3 regions of the Streptacidiphilus sp. MAP12-33 genome follow, and region 3 is predicted to be linked to each of the others. Evidence: riboswitches for the same ligand, from Rfam matches in the RefSeq annotation. Region 3 holds a riboswitch; each other region holds the start of a gene.
What was found. A riboswitch is a leader RNA that binds a small molecule or an ion and turns the genes downstream of it on or off. The one in region 3 is predicted to bind S-adenosylmethionine.
Positions count from the first base shown of each region.

Region 1 (5,717 bases), on a different contig from region 3:
CGCGCGGCAGAAAGTTGGCTCGAGACATGAACACGCAGCAGGGTCCCGAGGACGCCGTGCCCGCCGACGAGGGGACGAAGCAACTGCGGCCCGACCCGCGGATCGCCGTGCCCGAGGAGTCGGGGACGGTGCGGCTCGGGCGGCCGGTGGTGCCCGGGCAGGCCGGGGATCCGGATGTCGTGCCGACGGTGCGGCTGGCCGGGGAGCCGGAGGGGATTCCGACGGTGCGGCTGCCGCGTGGGTCGGAGCCGCCGGCTCCCGCGCCCACGTTGGTGTTCCCCGTCGAGCCGCCGCAGGCCACCCCGCCCGTGCCGACCCACACGCCGACCGTGCAGCTGTCGCTCGGCGCCCAGGTGCCCCCGCCCGCGCCGGCACCCGCGTCGGCACCCGCGTCGGCGCCCGCACCCGCACCCGCACCCGCGCCGGAGGCCGCGGCAGAGGCCGCCCCCGCGCCCGATCCCGGGCTGATCCGGTTCGGGCCGGGAGTGCCCGACCCCAAGACCGCGCGGACGATCGCCGTGTGGAAGGGCGAGGTCACCCCCGAGGCGGAGCCGGAGGAGCGGAAGAGGCGCAGCTGGCTCTTCTGGGTGCCCGTGCTGCTGCTGTTCCTCGGGCTGCTGGCCTGGTGGCTGTACGGTCTCCTCGCGCCTGCGGCGATCAAGCTCACCGCCGCGTCCGTGCAGGTCACCCCGGCCGCGGTGACCTGCGGCGGCAAGGCGACCATCACCGCGACCGTCACCACCGACGGCTCCGGCGGCACCTTCCACTACCGCTGGCTCCGCAGCGACGGCACGGACAGCGGGCTGCTCACCGAGACAGTCGCGGCCGGCACCCGGCAGGTGCAGCTGCCGCTGATCTGGACGCTCACCGGTCCGGGGACCTTCGCGGGCCGCGCGACCCTGCAGATCCAGGACCACCCGGCCCTCACCGAGTCCGGCAGCTTCACCTACTCCTGCGCGGGCTGAGCGGAGCGCGGGCTGATCACCCGGCACCCTCCGTCAGCGCGTGGTACTGCTCCAGGAACCACGCGGTCGGCGGGAGCGCCGTGCTCGCCTCCGCCAGGCGCTTGGTGCGGGCGGCCCGCTCCTCCTGCGGCATGGTCAGGGCGGTGTGCAGCGCCTCCGCCGTCTGGATCACGTCGTAGGGGTTGACCGTCAGGGCGTCCTCGCCGAGCTCCGCGTGCGCGCCCGCCTCACGGGACAGCACCAGCGCGACGCCCGCGTCCGAGACGACGGGGACCTCCTTGGCGACGAGGTTCATGCCGTCCCGGATCGGGTTCACCAGCGCCACGTCGGCCAGCCGGTAGGCCGCCAGCGAGCGCGGGAAGTCGTCGTTGACGTGCAGGATGACCGGCTGCCAGCTCGGGGTGCCGAACTCGTCGTTGATCTCCTGCGCGGTGCGCAGCACCGCCGCCGTGTACGCCCGGTACTCCGGCAGGTCCTCCCGTGAGGGGTAGGCGAACGCGATGTGCACGACCCGGTTCAGCCACTCGCTCCGCGTCCGCAGCAGGTGCCGGTAGGCCAGCAGCCCGCGCACGATGTTCTTGCTGAGCTCGGTCCGGTCCACCCGGACGATCGTGCGGCGGTCGCCGACGGCCTCGCGCAGCGCGTCCAGTCGCGCGTCCACGTCCGGCTGGTGCGCCCGGTCACGCAGGAACTCGGCGTCCGCGCCGAGCCCGTGCACGCCCAGCCGCGTCGCGCGGCCGTTGTGCGTGACCACCAGATCGGGAGAGACCGTGGCCCCCAGCACCTCGCGGCAGCAGTCGGCGAAGGCCCGCGCCCACCGCTCGGTCAGGAACCCGGCCCGGTCCGCGCCGAGGATGCCCTCCAGTACCTGGCGGGCCACGTCGTCGGGCAGCAGCCGGTAGTAGTCCGGCGGCGCCCAGGGGGTGTGCGAGAAGTGCGCGATCCGCACGTCCGGGCGCAGTTCCCGGAGCAGCCGAGGTGTCAGTGACAGGTGGTAGTCCTGGACGAGTACCGCCGCTCCCGGCTCGGCGCTCTCCGCCAGCGCGTCGGCGAAGGCGCGGTTGTACGCCTCGTAGGAGGCCCACTCGTCGCGGAACCGCGCGTCGAAGGCGGGCCGCGTCGGTGTGTCGTACAGGAGGTGGTGGACGAACCAGAGGGTCGAGTTGGCGATGCCGTTGTACGCGTGGGCGAAGGTCTCCGCGTCGATGTCCAGCATCCGCACGTCGGGCTCGGTCAGGCCCTGACGGGCGGCTGCCCGGTCGCCGTCCGAGAGCGCGGCGCAGACCCAGACGCTCCGCTGCTCGCTGCCGATCGCGGACAGGCCGGAGACCAGCCCGCCGCCGCCACGGCGTGGCGTCAGCGTGCCGTCGTCACCGAGGGTGAACGACACGGGGCCACGGTTGGACGCGAGAACGACGGGCGCGGTGGTCGAAGCCATATCTCTCACCCTTGCCTCTCAGGGATGCGGGCAAACCTCCCGCGCCACGGCCCCCGGCCGCGCGCGGTACTCGGGGACGGACGCCATCGGCGGGCGCTCCACCGTGGCGACCTCGGTGCTGCTCGGGGTGAAGCCGGCCTCCGTGCGGGTGAACTGCACGAGCTCGGAGCGCACCGTCTCCTCGGGCGTCTTCAGCCGCTCCAGCGCGGTGCGGTAGATGGTGGCCGCCATCCGGCCGAGCGCCTGCGCGTCCTGGTGCCGATGGTGCCGCACGCCCACGTCGACCTGGGCCAGCGCGTCGAGGCCGACCAGACCGAGCGCGTCCACCAGCAGGCCGAGCTCGACGCCGTAGCCGGTGGGGAACGGCAGCCGTTCCAGCAGCGTGCGCCGCGCCGCGTACTCGCCGCCGAGCGGCTGGACGAAGCCGGCCAGCAGCGGCCAGTGCAGGTTGAGCAGCGGCCGGGCGACCAGCTCGGTGACGCGGCCGCCGCCGGCCGGTATGGAGCCGGACTCGGTGTCGAAGGGCCGGTCGTACATCGCCTTGACGAAGGCCACGTCCGGCTCGGTCAGCAGCGGGCCGACGATGCCGGAGACGAAGGCGGAGTCGAAGGCCCGCAGGTCGGAGTCGATGAAGCAGACCACGTCGCCGGTGGTGGCCAGCAGGGACCGCCACAGCACCTCGCCCTTTCCGGGCTCGGTGGGCAGCCGCGGCAGGATCTCGTCCCGGTGCACCACCCGCGCGCCCGCCGCCGCGGCCTCGTGAGCGGTGCGGTCCACCGAGCCGGAGTCGACCACGACCAGCTCGTCCACCAGCGGCACGGCCTCGACCAGGTCGCGGCGGATGGCCGTGACGATCTCGCCGACCGTCTCCTCCTCGTCCAGAGCGGGCAGGACCACGCTGACGGTCACCCCGCCGCGGCGCTTGGCCTCCAGCAGGTCGGGCAGGGGTCGGTCGGCGGCGCTCCAGGACCGGTGGCGCAGCCATTCCTCGACCTGGTCCAGCACGGGGCTCCCTCTTCACGGGTAGGCGGTGGGCGGGTGGCGGTGACCGTCTCGCGTCTCGGACGGTAGTCGGCGCTCGGTGGTGCTTCGGTTACAGTCTTGAGGACGAGGTGTGGTCATCGCACATTGGGGTCTGCCTCGGAACAAACGCGACGCGCGCGGAAGCGCGGCGCCATAGCGCTCATCCAGAGGGACTGAGGGAACGGCCCGTTGAAGTCCCGGCAACCCCCCTGCCAAGCGGTTCGCGTCCGACCACGTGAGCCCGGCCGGGAAGGTGCCAATTCCGTCCCGCGGCGAAACGCGCCTCGGGGAAGATGAGGAGAGAGGTTCTCGCCATCATGGCTTCCGACAGCCGCACCATCGCACCCGACGCCTTCGGCCCCGCCGTGGCCCTGTCCTGTCGCGAGTGCGGAGCACGCACCCCCCTCGCCCCCGACTTCGCCTGCGCCGAGTGCTTCGGCCCGCTGGAGGTCGCCTACGAACTCCCGGCCGGTGACCCGGAGGGCCTGCGCAAGCAGATCGAGAACGGCCCGAACAACATCTGGCGCTACGCGCCGCTGCTGCCGGTCTCGCCGGACGTCGCCGAGCGCCCGAGCCTGAACCCGGGCCTGACCAAGCTGGTCAAGGCGAACAACCTGGCCCGTGAGCTGGGCGTCACCGGCTCCCTCTACGTCAAGGACGACTCCGGCAACCCGACCCACTCCTTCAAGGACCGGGTCGTGGCCATCGCCGTCGAGGCGGCCCGCACCTTCGGCTTCACCACGCTCTCCTGCTCCTCCACGGGCAACCTGGCCGGCGCCGTCACGGCCGCCGCCGCCCGCACGGGGCTGCGCGCCTGCGTCTTCATCCCGCACGACCTGGAGGCCGGCAAGGTCGTCATGGCCGCGGTCTACGGCGGCGACGTCGTCGGCATCGACGGCAACTACGACGACGTGAACCGCTTCTGCTCCGAGCTGATCGGCGACCCGGCCGGCGAGGGCTGGGGCTTCGTCAACGTGAACCTGCGCCCCTACTACGGCGAGGGATCCAAGACGCTGGCCTACGAGATCTGTGAGCAGCTCGGCTGGCGCATCCCGGACCAGCTGGTCATCCCGATCGCCTCCGGCTCCCAGCTGACGAAGATCGACAAGGGTCTCAAGGAGCTGATCGCCCTCGGCCTGGTCGAGGACAAGCCCTACAAGATCTTCGGCGCCCAGGCCGAGGGCTGCTCCCCGGTCTCCGCCGCCTTCAAGGCCGGCCACGACGTGGTCCGCCCGCAGAAGCCCGACACCATCGCCAAGTCGCTGGCCATCGGCAACCCGGCCGACGGCATCTACGTGCTCGACATCGCCCGGCGCACCGGCGGCGCGGTCGAGGACGTCAACGACGAGCAGGTCGTCGACGCGATCCGGCTGCTGGCCCGCACCGAGGGCATCTTCGCCGAGACGGCGGGTGGCGTGACCGTGGGCGTGCTGCGCAAGTTGATCGAGAACGGCGTGCTCGACCCGGCCGCCGAGACCGTCGTGCTCAACACCGGCGACGGCCTGAAGACCCTGGAGGCCGTGGCGGACGCCGCCCGCCCGACCGCCGTCATCCGCCCCACCCTTGACTCGTTCCGAGAGGCAGGCCTCGCATGAGCGTCACCGTCCGCATCCCCACCATCCTGCGCACCTACACGGGCGGCAATGCGGAGGTGAGCGCCGAGGGCGCCACCCTGGCCGAGGTCATCAAGGACCTGGAGGCCAACCACACGGGCATCTCCGCCCGCCTCCTGGACGACAACGGCAAGCTGCGCCGCTTCGTCAACATCTACGTCAACGACGACGACGTGCGTTTCGCCGAGGGCCTGGAGACGTCCACCCCGGACGGCGCGAGCGTCTCGGTCATCCCCGCCGTCGCCGGTGGTTGCTGAACCCTACTGACCGGTCAGGTGCGAAAGCCCGGCCACCCCTTACGGGGGTGGCCGGGCTCCTGTCATTTCCGGAGGTTTAAGAGGAGTAGAGTGCTCCTGTCCCGTCCCGTGAGACGGTTGACGTGTTCTTTTTCGCCCGGGGATCTGTCGTGAATCGTCCGATATGCCCGGCCCGAATTGCTCCCCTTAGCCGCCGCGCGCCGCTTATGTCTGATTACTCCCCGTGAGAATTGGCCTTCGAATGCTCTGTTGCTCAGGGCATCGGAGTGGATACATTCAGCGTCGGCCGAGCACCGGCACTGCAACTCCGCAGCGTCAGAGTCCGGCCCGGTCCGCGGTGTGCGGACCGTGAAAGGGCCAGTAATAGGGGAGTTTGGAATGGCTCAGGGCACCGTCAAGTGGTTCAACGCGGAGAAGGGGT
Region 1 covers NZ_JBGCCA010000006.1:180,589-186,305, reverse strand. The annotation lists gene ABH931_RS09005 (hypothetical protein) at 27-965, shown strand; gene ABH931_RS09000 (trehalose-6-phosphate synthase) at 982-2,403, opposite strand; gene ABH931_RS08995 (glucosyl-3-phosphoglycerate synthase) at 2,422-3,408, opposite strand; SAM riboswitch class I at 3,584-3,726, shown strand; gene thrC (threonine synthase) at 3,744-5,021, shown strand; gene ABH931_RS08985 (MoaD/ThiS family protein) at 5,018-5,296, shown strand; gene ABH931_RS08980 (cold-shock protein) at 5,675-5,717, shown strand, end outside.
Region 1: linked by a shared signal. The riboswitch ahead of thrC (threonine synthase) and the one ahead of ABH931_RS09845 (IclR family transcriptional regulator) in region 3 are both predicted to bind S-adenosylmethionine.

Region 2 (5,717 bases), on a different contig from region 3:
GCCGGGGATCCCGAGGAGCGGGTGGTGCTGCTGCGGCGGGCGCTTGCGCGCTGGCGCGGGCCGGCCCTGGCCGGGATGCCCGGGCGGGCCCTGGAGTTCGAGGCGGCGCGGCTGAACGACCTGCGGCTGACCGTCCGCAAGGAGTGCGTCGACGCCGAGCTCGCCCTGGGACGGCACCGCGAGCTGACCGACGAGCTCACCGTCCTGCTGCGCGAGTACCCGCTCGACGAGGAGATCGCCGCGGCGGCGATGCTGGCGCTCTACCGCAGCGGGCGGCAGAGCGAGGCGCTGGCCGTCTTCCGGCGGTTGCGCGCGGTGCTGGCCGAGGAGCTCGGGGTGGAGCCGACCCCACCCCTGTGCCGTCTGCACGCGCGCATCCTCGACGCCGACCCGGGGCTGGCCCTGCCCGGTTCGGCCCTGCCCGGTTCGGCCCTGGCCGGTTCCTCGCCGCTCAGCGGTGCCCCGGCCCCGGCCCCGGCGCCGGCGCCGGCGCCGGCGCCGGCCCCGGCGCCGCTGCCGGCGGCCGGCCGCGGCGTGGTGCCGCGTCAGCTCCAGGCGGACCTGACCGACTTCACCGGCCGGGAGGAACTCGTCGCCCGGCTGGTCACGCTGCTGTCCGGGGCCGTCGGGCCCGGTGCGCCGCTGGTGCTGTCGGCGCTGGACGGCGCCGGTGGGGTGGGCAAGACCGCGCTGGCCGTGCATGTGGCGCACCGTGTGCTGGCCCGCTATCCGGACGGCCAGCTCCAGGCCGACCTGCGCGGGGTCGGCGGAGCCCCGGCGGACCCGCACGACGTGCTGGCGCGGTTCCTGCGCGGGCTCGGCGTGCCCGACGGCGAGATCCCGGCCGACGCGGAGGAGCGCGCGGTGCTCTACCGCAGCGTCCTGGCCGAACGCCGCGTGCTCGTGCTGCTCGACAACGTGCGCGACGCCGCACAGCTGCGGCCGCTGCTGCCGGGGTCCGGCGGCTGCGCGGTGCTGATCACCAGTCGCAGCACCCTGCCGGGCCTCGACGGCGCGATCCGGCTCGCGGTCGACGTCCTGGACGCTGAGGAGGCCTTCGAGCTGTTCGTCCGGATCGTCGGCAAGGAGGCGGTCGCCGCCGAGCGGGAAGCCGTCGACGCCGTGCTGGCGGTCTGCGCCGGGCTGCCCCTGGCGATCCGGGTGGCGGGCAGCCGGCTGGCCTGCCGCCCGGGCTGGACCGTGGCGATGCTCGCCGAGCGCCTGCTGGACGAGGGCCGACGGCTGGACGAACTCCAGGTCGAGGACCGGGCGGTGCGCACCACCCTGGCCGTCGGCTACTCAGCGCTGCCGCAGGACTCGGCGCGGCTGCTGCGGCAGCTGGGCGCCGTGCCCGGACCGACCGTCAGCCTCCCGGCCGCGCTCGCGCTCGCCGGTGAGGACCGGGCGCGGGCCGAGGAGGCGCTGTGGACGCTGCTCGCCGCCCATCTGGTCGAGCCCGCCGGTCCGGCGCGCTACCGGATGCACGACCTGGTCCGGGTCTACGCCGAGGAGCTGGCCGCCGCGCGGGAGCAGGAACGCCGTGAGGCGTTCGCCCGGCTCGCCCACTGGTACCTCTACACCGCGGACGCCGCCGCCGGGCGGGTGCTGCCCTCCCGGGCGCCCGCGGCCGACGACGCCTTCTGGGGGGAGGCCGGGCGGCCGCACGCGGCGTCCTGGCTGACCTTCGGCGACCCGGCCGAGGCCCACTCCTGGTTCGACGCGGAGAGCCGCAACCTGATGGCGGTGGTGCACGCCTGCGCGGTGGCCTCGCTGGCGACGGAGCGTCACCTGCTGGAGCTGGCGCCCCGGCTGGTGTGGGCGTTCTGGGCGGACGTCTACACCCGGGGCGAGTACGCGCCGGAGTGGGAGACGCTCTGCGAGACCGTCGTCCGGGCCGTCACCGACCTGGGCGACGAGGCGGCGCAGGCGACGGTGCGCAAGACCCTCGGCATCGTGCGGCTGGCGACGGACCGCCCCGAGGCGGCGGCCGAGCAGTTCGAACGCAGCCGGGTGATCCGCGCCCGGCTCGGGGACGAGCCCGGCGCGCTGGCCTGCACCGTGGACCTGGCCTGTGCGTACAGCAAGATGGGCGACCACGACCGGGCGATCGCGAGCCTTGCGACCGTGCTCGCGGCCTTCCGGCGCTCCGGGGAGGCGGCCAAGGTCGCGGTCGTGCTGAACAACCTCGGGGTGGCCTGCCATGTCGGCGGGCGCTCCGCGGAGGCGGTCGGCCACCTGGAGGAGTCGCTGCGGATCAAGCGGGAGCTGGGTGACGTGGCCGGGGAGGGCAAGACCCTGCAGAGCCTCGCCGAGATCCACCTGGTGGCCGGCCGGACCGTGGACGCGCTGCGGGCCTGCGAGGCGGCGGAGCCGGTGCTGCGGCAGAGCCGCGCCAAGGAGCTGCTGGCGCTGGTGCTGGAGACGGCCGCTCGCGCCCACGCGGTGGAGGGCCGGTCCGCCGAGGTGGACCGCTGCCGTGCGGAGGCGGACGGGCTCTACGTCGAGTTCGGCCCGGAGCGGGCGGCCTCGGTGCAGGCGGAGCTGGCACGGCTTTCTCACATCCCGGGACGCTCTTCGCCCACGGAGTGACCCTCTGGCATACTCCTGATCAGGTCACGAGTGACAGCACGCGGCGTTCGCCGCTGAAGCCCCGGCTCGCTGTCCGGCAACCCTCCGACCGTGGTGGGGTGCCTCCGGGTGACGACCAGGCCTGCGGTGAGGTGCCGCAGGCAAGCGCGTGTCCTTCGAGGAGTTCTCCCGTGCAGAAGCGAATGCGGTAGAGGCCGTCCGGGCCTCCACATCTCCGTAGGACATCCATGCCCCCTTCCAGGCGGGGCTGTTTCGCCATACCCACGCACTGCTTCCGGAGGTACCGCCATGTCTGTCGCCGCCCGTAATGTCTCGGTTTGTGAGCCTCTCGCCGTTCTCGGCCGTGACGTCGAGGTCCCGCTCGTCTCCGGCGAGAAGGTCAGCTACGCCGCCCTCGACTACGCCGCCAGCGCGCCCGCGCTCCAGCGGGTCTGGGACGACGTCGCCGCCTACGCGCCGTACTACGGCAGCGTGCACCGTGGCGCGGGTTACCTCTCCCAGCTGTCCACCGACCTGTTCGAGCAGAGCCGCGCCGCCGTCGCCGAGTTCCTGGACCTGCGCGAGGACGACCAGGTCGTCTTCACCCGTGCGACCACCGACTCGCTGAACCTGCTGGCCGGCGCGCTGCCCACCGGCACCCGCGTCTTCGCCTTCGAGACCGAGCACCACGCGTCGCTGCTGCCCTGGCCGGGCCGCGGCCTGGAGGTCGCCTACCTGCGGGCGCCGCGCTCGCCGCGGGAGGCCGTCGCCGCGCTGGACGCCGCGCTGGAGACGGCCGGGCAGGGCCCGAAGCTGGTGTGCGTGACGGGCGCGTCCAACGTGACGGGGGAGATCTGGCCGGTGGCCGAGCTCGCCGCCGTCGCCCACGCGCACGGCGCCCGGATCGTCCTGGACGCGGCCCAGCTCGCGCCCCACCACAAGGTCTCCGTGCGGGAGCTGGACGTGGACTGGGTGGCCTTCTCCGGCCACAAGCTCTACGCGCCGTTCGGCGCGGGCGTGCTGGCAGGGCGTTCCGACTGGCTGGACGAGGCCGAGCCGTACCTCGCCGGTGGCGGCGCGAGCCGGACCGTCGCGCGGCAGGCGGACGGCTCGGTGGCCGTCGAGTGGCACCAGGGCCCCGCGCGCCACGAGGCCGGCTCGCCGAACGTCATCGGCGCCTACGCGATCGCCTCGGCCTGCCGGGCGCTGACCGAGGCCGGGCTGGACGCGCTGCACGCGAGGGAGCAGCAGCTGATCGAGCGGCTGCGGGCGGGTCTCGCCCAGGTGCCCGAGGTGCGGGTGCTGACGCTGTTCGGCGAGGACCACCCGCGGGTGGGCGTGCTCTCGTTCGTGGTGCAGGGCTGGAACAGCTCGCACTTCGCCGCCGCACTCTCGGCCGAGTACGGCATCGGCGTGCGCGACGGCCTGTTCTGTGCGCACCCGCTGGTCCGCACGCTGCTGGGCGGCGAGGAGGCCGCGCCGAGCGAGTGCGGCGCGCCGGAGCCGTCGCTGCCGGGGGAGCGGAGCCTGAACGCGATCCGCGTCAGCTTCGGTGCCGGCACGCCCGAGGAGCACGTGGACCGTTTCGTCGCCGCGGTGCGGGAGCTGGTCGGCAACGGTTCCGCCTGGGCTTACCGGACCGAGGGCGGCCGTTGCGTGCCGGACACCCGCCGGTAGGTCCCGGAGAGGCTCAGTCGTCCAGCCCGATGGCGAAGGCCGCGTCGAGGTCGTGGGTGGAGTAGGTGCGGAACGCGACGTGCGTCTCGGTGTGCTCCACCCCGGGCACCTTGTTGACCTGACCGGGGATCACGTCGGCGAGCTCCTCGTGGGCGCGCACGCGCACGATGGCGATCAGGTCCCAGCCGCCGGTGACGGAGTAGACCTCGGTCACGCTCTCCAGCGCCGCGATCTGCTCGGCGATCTCGGGGATCTGGTCGACGCTGGACTTGACGAGGACGATGGCGGTGATCACGGGGTCTCCTGTCGCGCGAGGGCCTGCGCCTCACATGCTAGTGCCGCGTCCGACCCGTGACCCGGCCGAGGAGGCCCGCGATCCGGCGGGCACCACCGCGCCACAGCAGCCAGGCGAAGGCGAACCCGCCGGCGAAGCCGATCAGGTGCGCGGCGTAGGCGACACCCGGCGTCGCGGGGTCGGTCGCGCGGATGGAGAGCCACTGCACCGCGAACCAGAAGCCGAGGACCAGCCAGGCCGGGAAGCGCAGCGGCAGGAAGAGCAGCAGCGGGATCAGGCTGGTGATCCGCGCCTTCGGGTACAGGCACAGGTAGGCGCCCAGCACCCCGGCGATCGCCCCCGAGGCGCCGACCAGTGTCTGCGTCGCGGCGGGGCTGCCGGACTCGAACAGCGCGTACCCGTACGTCGCCAGGTAGCCGAGGGCGACGTAGAAGAGCAGGAAGGCCTGCGGGCCGATCCGGCGTTCCACCATCGCGCCGAAGACGAAGAGGAAGACCATGTTGCCGGCCAGGTGCAGCCAGCCGCCGTGGACGAACATGGCGGTCAGCACCGACAGCGCCGGGATCTTCGGCAGGCCGCCGCCCGCCGCGCAGTGGTGCAGGTGGGCGAGCCGGGCGGGCAGGACCGCGTTGTGGAGCAGCTCGGCGGGGATGGCGCCCCAGCGGTGGTAGTAGAGCGTCTGCGCGCAGGCCTCGGCGGAGCCGGTGCCGTAGAGGGGGTCCAGGCCCGAGACCGGCCCGACCAGGAAGACGGCCACGCACAGCGCGATGAGCGAGCCGGTCACCAGCGGCAGGTAGGGAACGGGACGGGGCAGGCGGGCAGTGGGCTCCTGGGCCGCGAGGGTGACCATGGCCAAAGCATTCCTTCTCGGGACGAATCTGACACCCACCTACTGGAGCGTGTGGGGGACCGTGCCCGCGCCCGGCCCTGAGGCCATAGGGTTTCCGGGTAAGACAAACGACGAGAGGATCTCGCCATGTCCGTTCCGCTTCCCACCGAGGCGACCAGGTGGCGCTGCACCCTGTGCGGCAACCTGACCCGTTTCGACGTCACCCGGTCCTCCCGGGTCGTCGAGTTCGTGCACCTGGACCTGGCGGGGGAGCCGAACGTCGAGGAGCGCGAGGTGCTGAGCGAGACGGTCGAGTCGGTGCGCTGCCGCTGGTGCAACGCCGTGGAC
Region 2 covers NZ_JBGCCA010000030.1:83,971-89,687, forward strand. The annotation lists gene ABH931_RS27065 (BTAD domain-containing putative transcriptional regulator) at 1-2,589, shown strand, start outside; SAM riboswitch class IV at 2,612-2,742, shown strand; gene ABH931_RS27070 (aminotransferase class V-fold PLP-dependent enzyme) at 2,878-4,245, shown strand; gene ABH931_RS27075 (Lrp/AsnC family transcriptional regulator) at 4,259-4,540, opposite strand; gene ABH931_RS27080 (rhomboid family intramembrane serine protease) at 4,578-5,390, opposite strand; gene ABH931_RS27085 (hypothetical protein) at 5,517-5,717, shown strand, end outside.
Region 2: linked by a shared signal. The riboswitch ahead of ABH931_RS27070 (aminotransferase class V-fold PLP-dependent enzyme) and the one ahead of ABH931_RS09845 (IclR family transcriptional regulator) in region 3 are both predicted to bind S-adenosylmethionine.

Region 3 (5,717 bases):
ACTGGCCCCGGAGCGGGTCTTCACCATCGGCACGGTCAGCAAGACGCTGGCGCCCGCCGTCCGGCTGGGCTGGGTGCTGGCGCCCGGCAGGTTCGCCGACCGCGTCGCCGAGGAGAAACTGATCAGCGACCGCGGCTCGTCGGCCCTCGACCAGCTCGCCTTGGCGGCGCTGCTGGAGTCGGGGCGCTACGACCGTCACCTGCGCCGGATGCGCGCCGTCTACGCGGGGCGCCGCGCCACGCTGGTCGACGCGCTCGCCCGGCACGCCCGGCACGTCCGGGTCTCGGGCCTGGCCGCCGGATTCCACGCGGTCGCCCATCTCCCGGCGTCGGCCGACGAGCGCGCCGTGGTCGCGGCGGCCGCCGGGCGCTCGGTGGGCCTGTACCCGATGGCCGACCACCGCGCCCTGCCCGGCCCGAACGCGCCCCAACTCGTCCTGGGCTTCGGGCTGGTCGGCGAGCGCGCGATCGAGACGGGCATCGCGACGGTCGCCGACCTGCTGCACTGAGCCCGCGTCTCCTGTGCCGACCGTACTGACGGGGTCGGCTGTGCCGGCTGCACCCGCTCGGCGGCGGGAGGCGGTCAGCCTGCCACCGGATGGGCCTGACGCGGAGTGCGCCGGCGGGGCAGGGCCCGCCACAGCCGGCCGCAGGCGATCGCCCCGACGACCAGCAGGACATAGGTCAGCGGCGTGTACGCCCCGCCGACGTGGGTGGCCTGGCCCTGGTGCAGCTCGAACGTCAGCGGGCTCTGGAGCCAGGTGACGCCGCCCCAGCTGTAACTGCCGTCGGCGTGCGCGCCCGGGGCGGTGATGGCCTGCTCGTAGGCGTTGGCCGCCTCGCTCAGGAAGAAGTTGAGCACCAGCGGGGTGGTGAACGCGAAGAGCGCGGCAGCCAGCCACGAGTGCCGCGGGCCCTCACCGAACTCGGCGTCCAGGTACTGCGCGGCCAGCTCCCGCGCGCTGCCGAGGCGCTTCAGCGCCTCGCCGGCGCCGACCTCCGCGGCGGCGGCCAGCAGGTTGGCGCGGACCTCGCGCCGGTGGGCGATCCGGGTGTGGCGCGGCAGGTCGTACAGGCGCTGGTCGAGCGACCAGACGACCCACTCGACGCGCAGCCGGTCGGACCAGGAGACGGTGTTCGGCATGTCAGGAACCCTTCTGCGGTGCGGCGGACAGGGGACGGGACAGGACGGCCTCGACACCGGCGACGTGCCGGGCCCAGCCGGCGGCACCGGCGGCCAGGGCCTCGTGCCCGGCGTCGGTCAACCGGTAGTACTTGCGCGCCGGACCGCTGGAGGAGGCGACCAGCCGTGAGGCCAGCCGTCCCTCCCGTTCGAGCCGGGCCAGTGCGGGATAGACCGTGCCCTCCAGGACGTCGGCGAAGCCGGCCCCTTGCAGGCGCTGGACCACCTCGTACCCGTACGACTCCTGCTCCGCCAGCAGGTGCAGCAGCAGGAGCGACAGGATGCCTTTGAGCAGTTGCGGGTCATGGCTGGAGGTCACGAGTACCAGACTGTTCCTGGTACTCGGCAATGTCAAGTAGCTGGCTCCGTCAGCCCCGGCCGCCCTGACCACCCTGACCACCCTGACCGCCGTGGCCCAGGGCCGCGCTGAGACGGGTCGCCGCCTCGACGACCGCCTGGGAGTAGTGCGCCCCCGGCTGGCGCGTGAGCCGCTCGATCGGACCGGACACCGAGACCGCCGCCACGACCTGCCCGGACGGCGCCCGCACCGGCGCGGACACGGAGGCGACGTGCGGCTCCCGCTCGCCGACGGACTGCGCCCAGCCCCGCCGCCTCACCCCGCTCAGCGCCGTCGCGGTGAAGCGCGCCCCGCGCAGCCCGCGGTGCAGCCGCTCCGGCTCCTCCCAGGCGAGCAGGATCTGCGCGGCGGCGCCGACCTGCATGGGCAGGGTCACCCCCACGGGGACGATGTCGCGCAGGCCCGAGAGCCGCTCGGCAGCGGCGACGCAGATGCGCGCCTCGCCCTGGCGGCGGTAGAGCTGGGCGCTCTCGCCGGTGACGTCGCGCAGGCGGGCCAGCACGCCGCCGGACACGCCCAGCAGCCGGTCCTCACCGGCCGCGGCCGACAGTTCGCCGAGCCGCGGGCCGAGGACGAACCGGCCTTGCAGGTCGCGGGCGACCATGCGGTGGCGCTCCAGCGCGACCGCGAGCCGGTGCACAGTGGGCCGCGCCAGCCCGGTGGCGGCGACCAGCGCCGCCAGACTGCTGGGCCCGGCCTCCAGGGCGCCCAGGATCGTGGTCGCCTTGTCGAGCACGCCGACGCCGCTCGTGTTCTCCATGAATTGGGTACTCCAGTCTCAAATCCCTTGAGCGGCAGGCAGACTGCGCTCACACGGACTCCGGTGGCAGGGAGCCGGGGACGATCAGCGGGAACAGGCCGGGAAAGTCGGCCGGATGCCTGCGCCGAATATGCGACGGGTACGCGGAAGGGCCGGGGCGGTAAGCGCCCGGACGAAGCACAGCACCGAAAGCACCGTTTCTCCTCATCTTTCCCGCGCCACGTTGGCGGCAGGCCGGAGTTGGCACTGACCCTGGCGGCGCGGTGCGCGTACGCACCGAGTCCACCGGGGAGTTGCCGGGGCTTCGTCGGGCCGGTCCCTCCACCCCTCTGGATGATTCGGGAGGAACGATACAAGACCCCCGGGGCGCCCCACCAAAACCCCCGCGCGGCCGGCTCGCCCGCCCGAACCGCACGGGGGTACTTGTCCCCCGCCGGACGCGGACGCAGAATGGCTGGCCACACCGCCTGCGACCTGGAGCGATTCATGGCCTCTGCCGCTTCGGGGACAGCTGCTGCGGCACCGGCCGCCGCGAGGACCGCCGCGAGGACTCCCGCTGCGGGGACTGCCACGGCGACGCCCGGCCGGAGGACGCGTCAGGTCCGCCTGCTCCCGCTGGTGGCGCTGATCTTCTTCTCCGTCTCGGGCGGGGCCTACGGAACCGAGTCGCTGTTCTCCGCCTCGGGGCCGGGCATGGGCGTCGTCCTCCTCCTGGTGACCCCGCTGATCTACGCGGTCCCGCACTCCCTCGTGGTCGCCGAACTCGGCACCGCGATCCCGGAGGAGGGGGGCTACTACCACTGGGTCAAGCGCGGGCTCGGCAGGTTCTGGGGCTTCCAGCAGGGGCTGCTGCAGTGGATCTGCAGCTTCGTCGACATGGCGCTGTATCCGGTGCTCTTCACCGGCTACCTGCGCAGCCTCGTCGGTGCCGTCGCGCCGGGTCGGCACGTCCTGTTCTCCGTCGGCCATCTCCACTTCGACCTCAACTGGTTCGTCTGCCTCGCCGTGATCGCACTGTTCACCGCACTGAACCTGCTGGGCGCCGGGTGGGTCGGCGACACATCGGTGCTGTTCGGGGCGGTCTGCCTGGTCCCGATGCTGGTGCTGACCGTCGTCGGCTTCGTCCACCTCGCGCGGACCGGGACGAACCCGGTCGGCGAACTGACCAGTTCCACCGACCAGTCCGGGTGGAGCGCCTTCGGCGCCGGCCTGTTCATCGTGATGTGGAGCTACTGCGGCTGGGACGCGGTGAGCACGGTCGCCGGGGAGATGCAGAACCCCCGCAGGCACCTGCCCCGCGCGCTGGCGTTCTCCTTGGTCCTGATCGTGCTCGGCTACCTGCTGCCCGCGCTGGCAGCCCTCGGCGTGGGCAAGCACGGCACCAACGGCTGGGCCGGTTGGAGCGCCGGCTCCTTTGCCGGGGTCGCCCGCCAGTTGGCCGGCCCCTGGCTGCAGTGGGCGGTGACGGCCGGCGGCATGCTGGCCTCCGCCGCGCTCTTCTCCGCGCTGCTCGCCTCCAACAGCCGCCTGCCCTACGCACTGGCGCGGGACCACTACCTGCCGAGGTTCCTCGCCCGCGAGAGCAGGAAGCGCGGGGTCCCGGTCCTCTCCGTCATTGGCTCGGCGGTCGTCTACGCGATGTTCTGCCTGAGCAGTTTCGCGAACCTGATCGTCTTCGACGTGTTCCTCACCAACATCGGCATCCTGCTGGAGGTCGCGGCGCTGATCGCGCTGCGCATCCGCGAACCGGGGCTGCACCGGCCCTTCCGCATCCCCGGGGGTCGGTTCTCGGTCGGACTCGTCACGGTCTCCCTCACGGGCGTCTGCGCCTGGGCGGCCTGGCAGCAGTACATGTTCGAGGGACGCACGGCCGTGGTCCTGTGCCTCGTCACCGTCGGCGGCTCGACCCTCCTCTGGTTCCCGCTCGCCCGCCGTGCCGCGCGGATCACCGGGCGACGTGGCGCTGACGACCGGGCCCACCGGCACGAGGTGAACAGCCGAGTCGTCAGCCGGTAGCACGAGGCCGGCCACGAGGGTTCGGCCCCGAGGGTTCGGCCCCGCCGGCGTGATCGTCAGTCCGGGGTCGGGCCCTGGCGGTCCCAGCCGGGCGTGCGGATGTCGATGGCGACATCCGGGCTGCGGACCTCCTCCCCGCAGGTGCGGCAGGTCCAGGCGGCGTCCAGCGGGTGGTCGTGGTGCTCGGCCGTGTGGTGGCGCAGCACCACGGGCGGTTCGGCGGAGAGCCAGCGATCGCCCCAGGCGAGCAGCGACTGGGTGAGCGGGGCGAGGTCCCGTCCCGCCTCGGTCAGGTGGTACTCGAAACGCGGGGGGCGCTCGCTGTAGGGGCGGCGCTCGACCACTCCCGCCTCCTCCAGGGCACGCAGCCGGGCGGTCAGGCGGTCGCGCGGAGCACCGGTGTTGCGGACGATCGCGTCGAAGCGGTGGTTGCCGTAGAAGAGCTCGCGCACGGCGAGCAGCGCCCACTTCTCGCCGAGGATCTGGAGCGCCGCGGCGATGGAGCAGGGACGTCCGGGCAGGGTCATGCAGCCAGCCTGCCACGACGGGTTGTGTTTTCAAACTCGATACCGCTAGCGTTCGTCGCATGGAGAGAGTTGGAAAACCAAATCCACTAGCCACCCCCGCCGTCGTCGACTCCGTTGACTCCGTCGACGCGGTCGCCGTCGCACCGGCACCGCACCGCCGCACCGCGTTCCTGGTGGTCGCCGCTGCGGTCTTCGTCTCGAACCTGGACCTGTTTATCGTCAACGTCGCCCTTCCGGCGATGCAGCAGTACTTCCACGGCAGCGACCTGACCACCCTGTCCTGGGTGCTCAACGGATACGCGATCGTGTTCGCCGCGCTGCTCGTCGCCGCCGGACGGCTGGCCGACCGGGTGGGCCACCGGACGGTGTTCCTCGCCGGACTGGCGGTCTTCACCGCCGCCTCCGCGCTCTGCGCGCTGGCCCCCGGCGTGGGCTGGCTGATCGGCGCCCGGCTCGTCCAGGCCGCCGGAGCCGCCGCGCTGATACCCACCTCGCTGGCGCTGCTCCTCGACGCCACTCCCCCGGCCCGGCGCCCCGGTGCCATCCGGGCCTGGGCCTCGATCGGCGGGATCGCGGCCGGGCTCGGGCCGGTGCTCGGCGGGCTGCTGGTGGAGGCCGACTGGCGCTGGGTGTTCCTCGTCAACGTCCCGGTCGGGGTCGCCGCCCTGGTGGCCGGCGCCCGCGTGCTGCCACGGCTGCGCAGCGGGGAGTCGGGCCCCCTGCCCGACCTGTTCGGCGCGGCGCTGCTCACCGCCGCCATCGCCGCACTCGCGGTCGCCCTGGTCAAGGGCGACGCCTGGGGCTGGGGCTCCGTCCGGGTGCTCGGCGGCCTGCTCGCCTCGGTGCTCCTCACCGGCGCGTTCCTGCGCCGCTC
Region 3 covers NZ_JBGCCA010000007.1:127,713-133,429, forward strand. The annotation lists gene ABH931_RS09830 (PLP-dependent aminotransferase family protein) at 1-508, shown strand, start outside; gene ABH931_RS09835 (hypothetical protein) at 583-1,143, opposite strand; gene ABH931_RS09840 (PadR family transcriptional regulator) at 1,145-1,501, opposite strand; gene ABH931_RS09845 (IclR family transcriptional regulator) at 1,551-2,300, opposite strand; SAM riboswitch class I at 2,502-2,640, opposite strand; gene ABH931_RS09850 (APC family permease) at 2,787-4,316, shown strand; gene ABH931_RS09855 (winged helix-turn-helix transcriptional regulator) at 4,373-4,843, opposite strand; gene ABH931_RS09860 (MFS transporter) at 4,903-5,717, shown strand, end outside.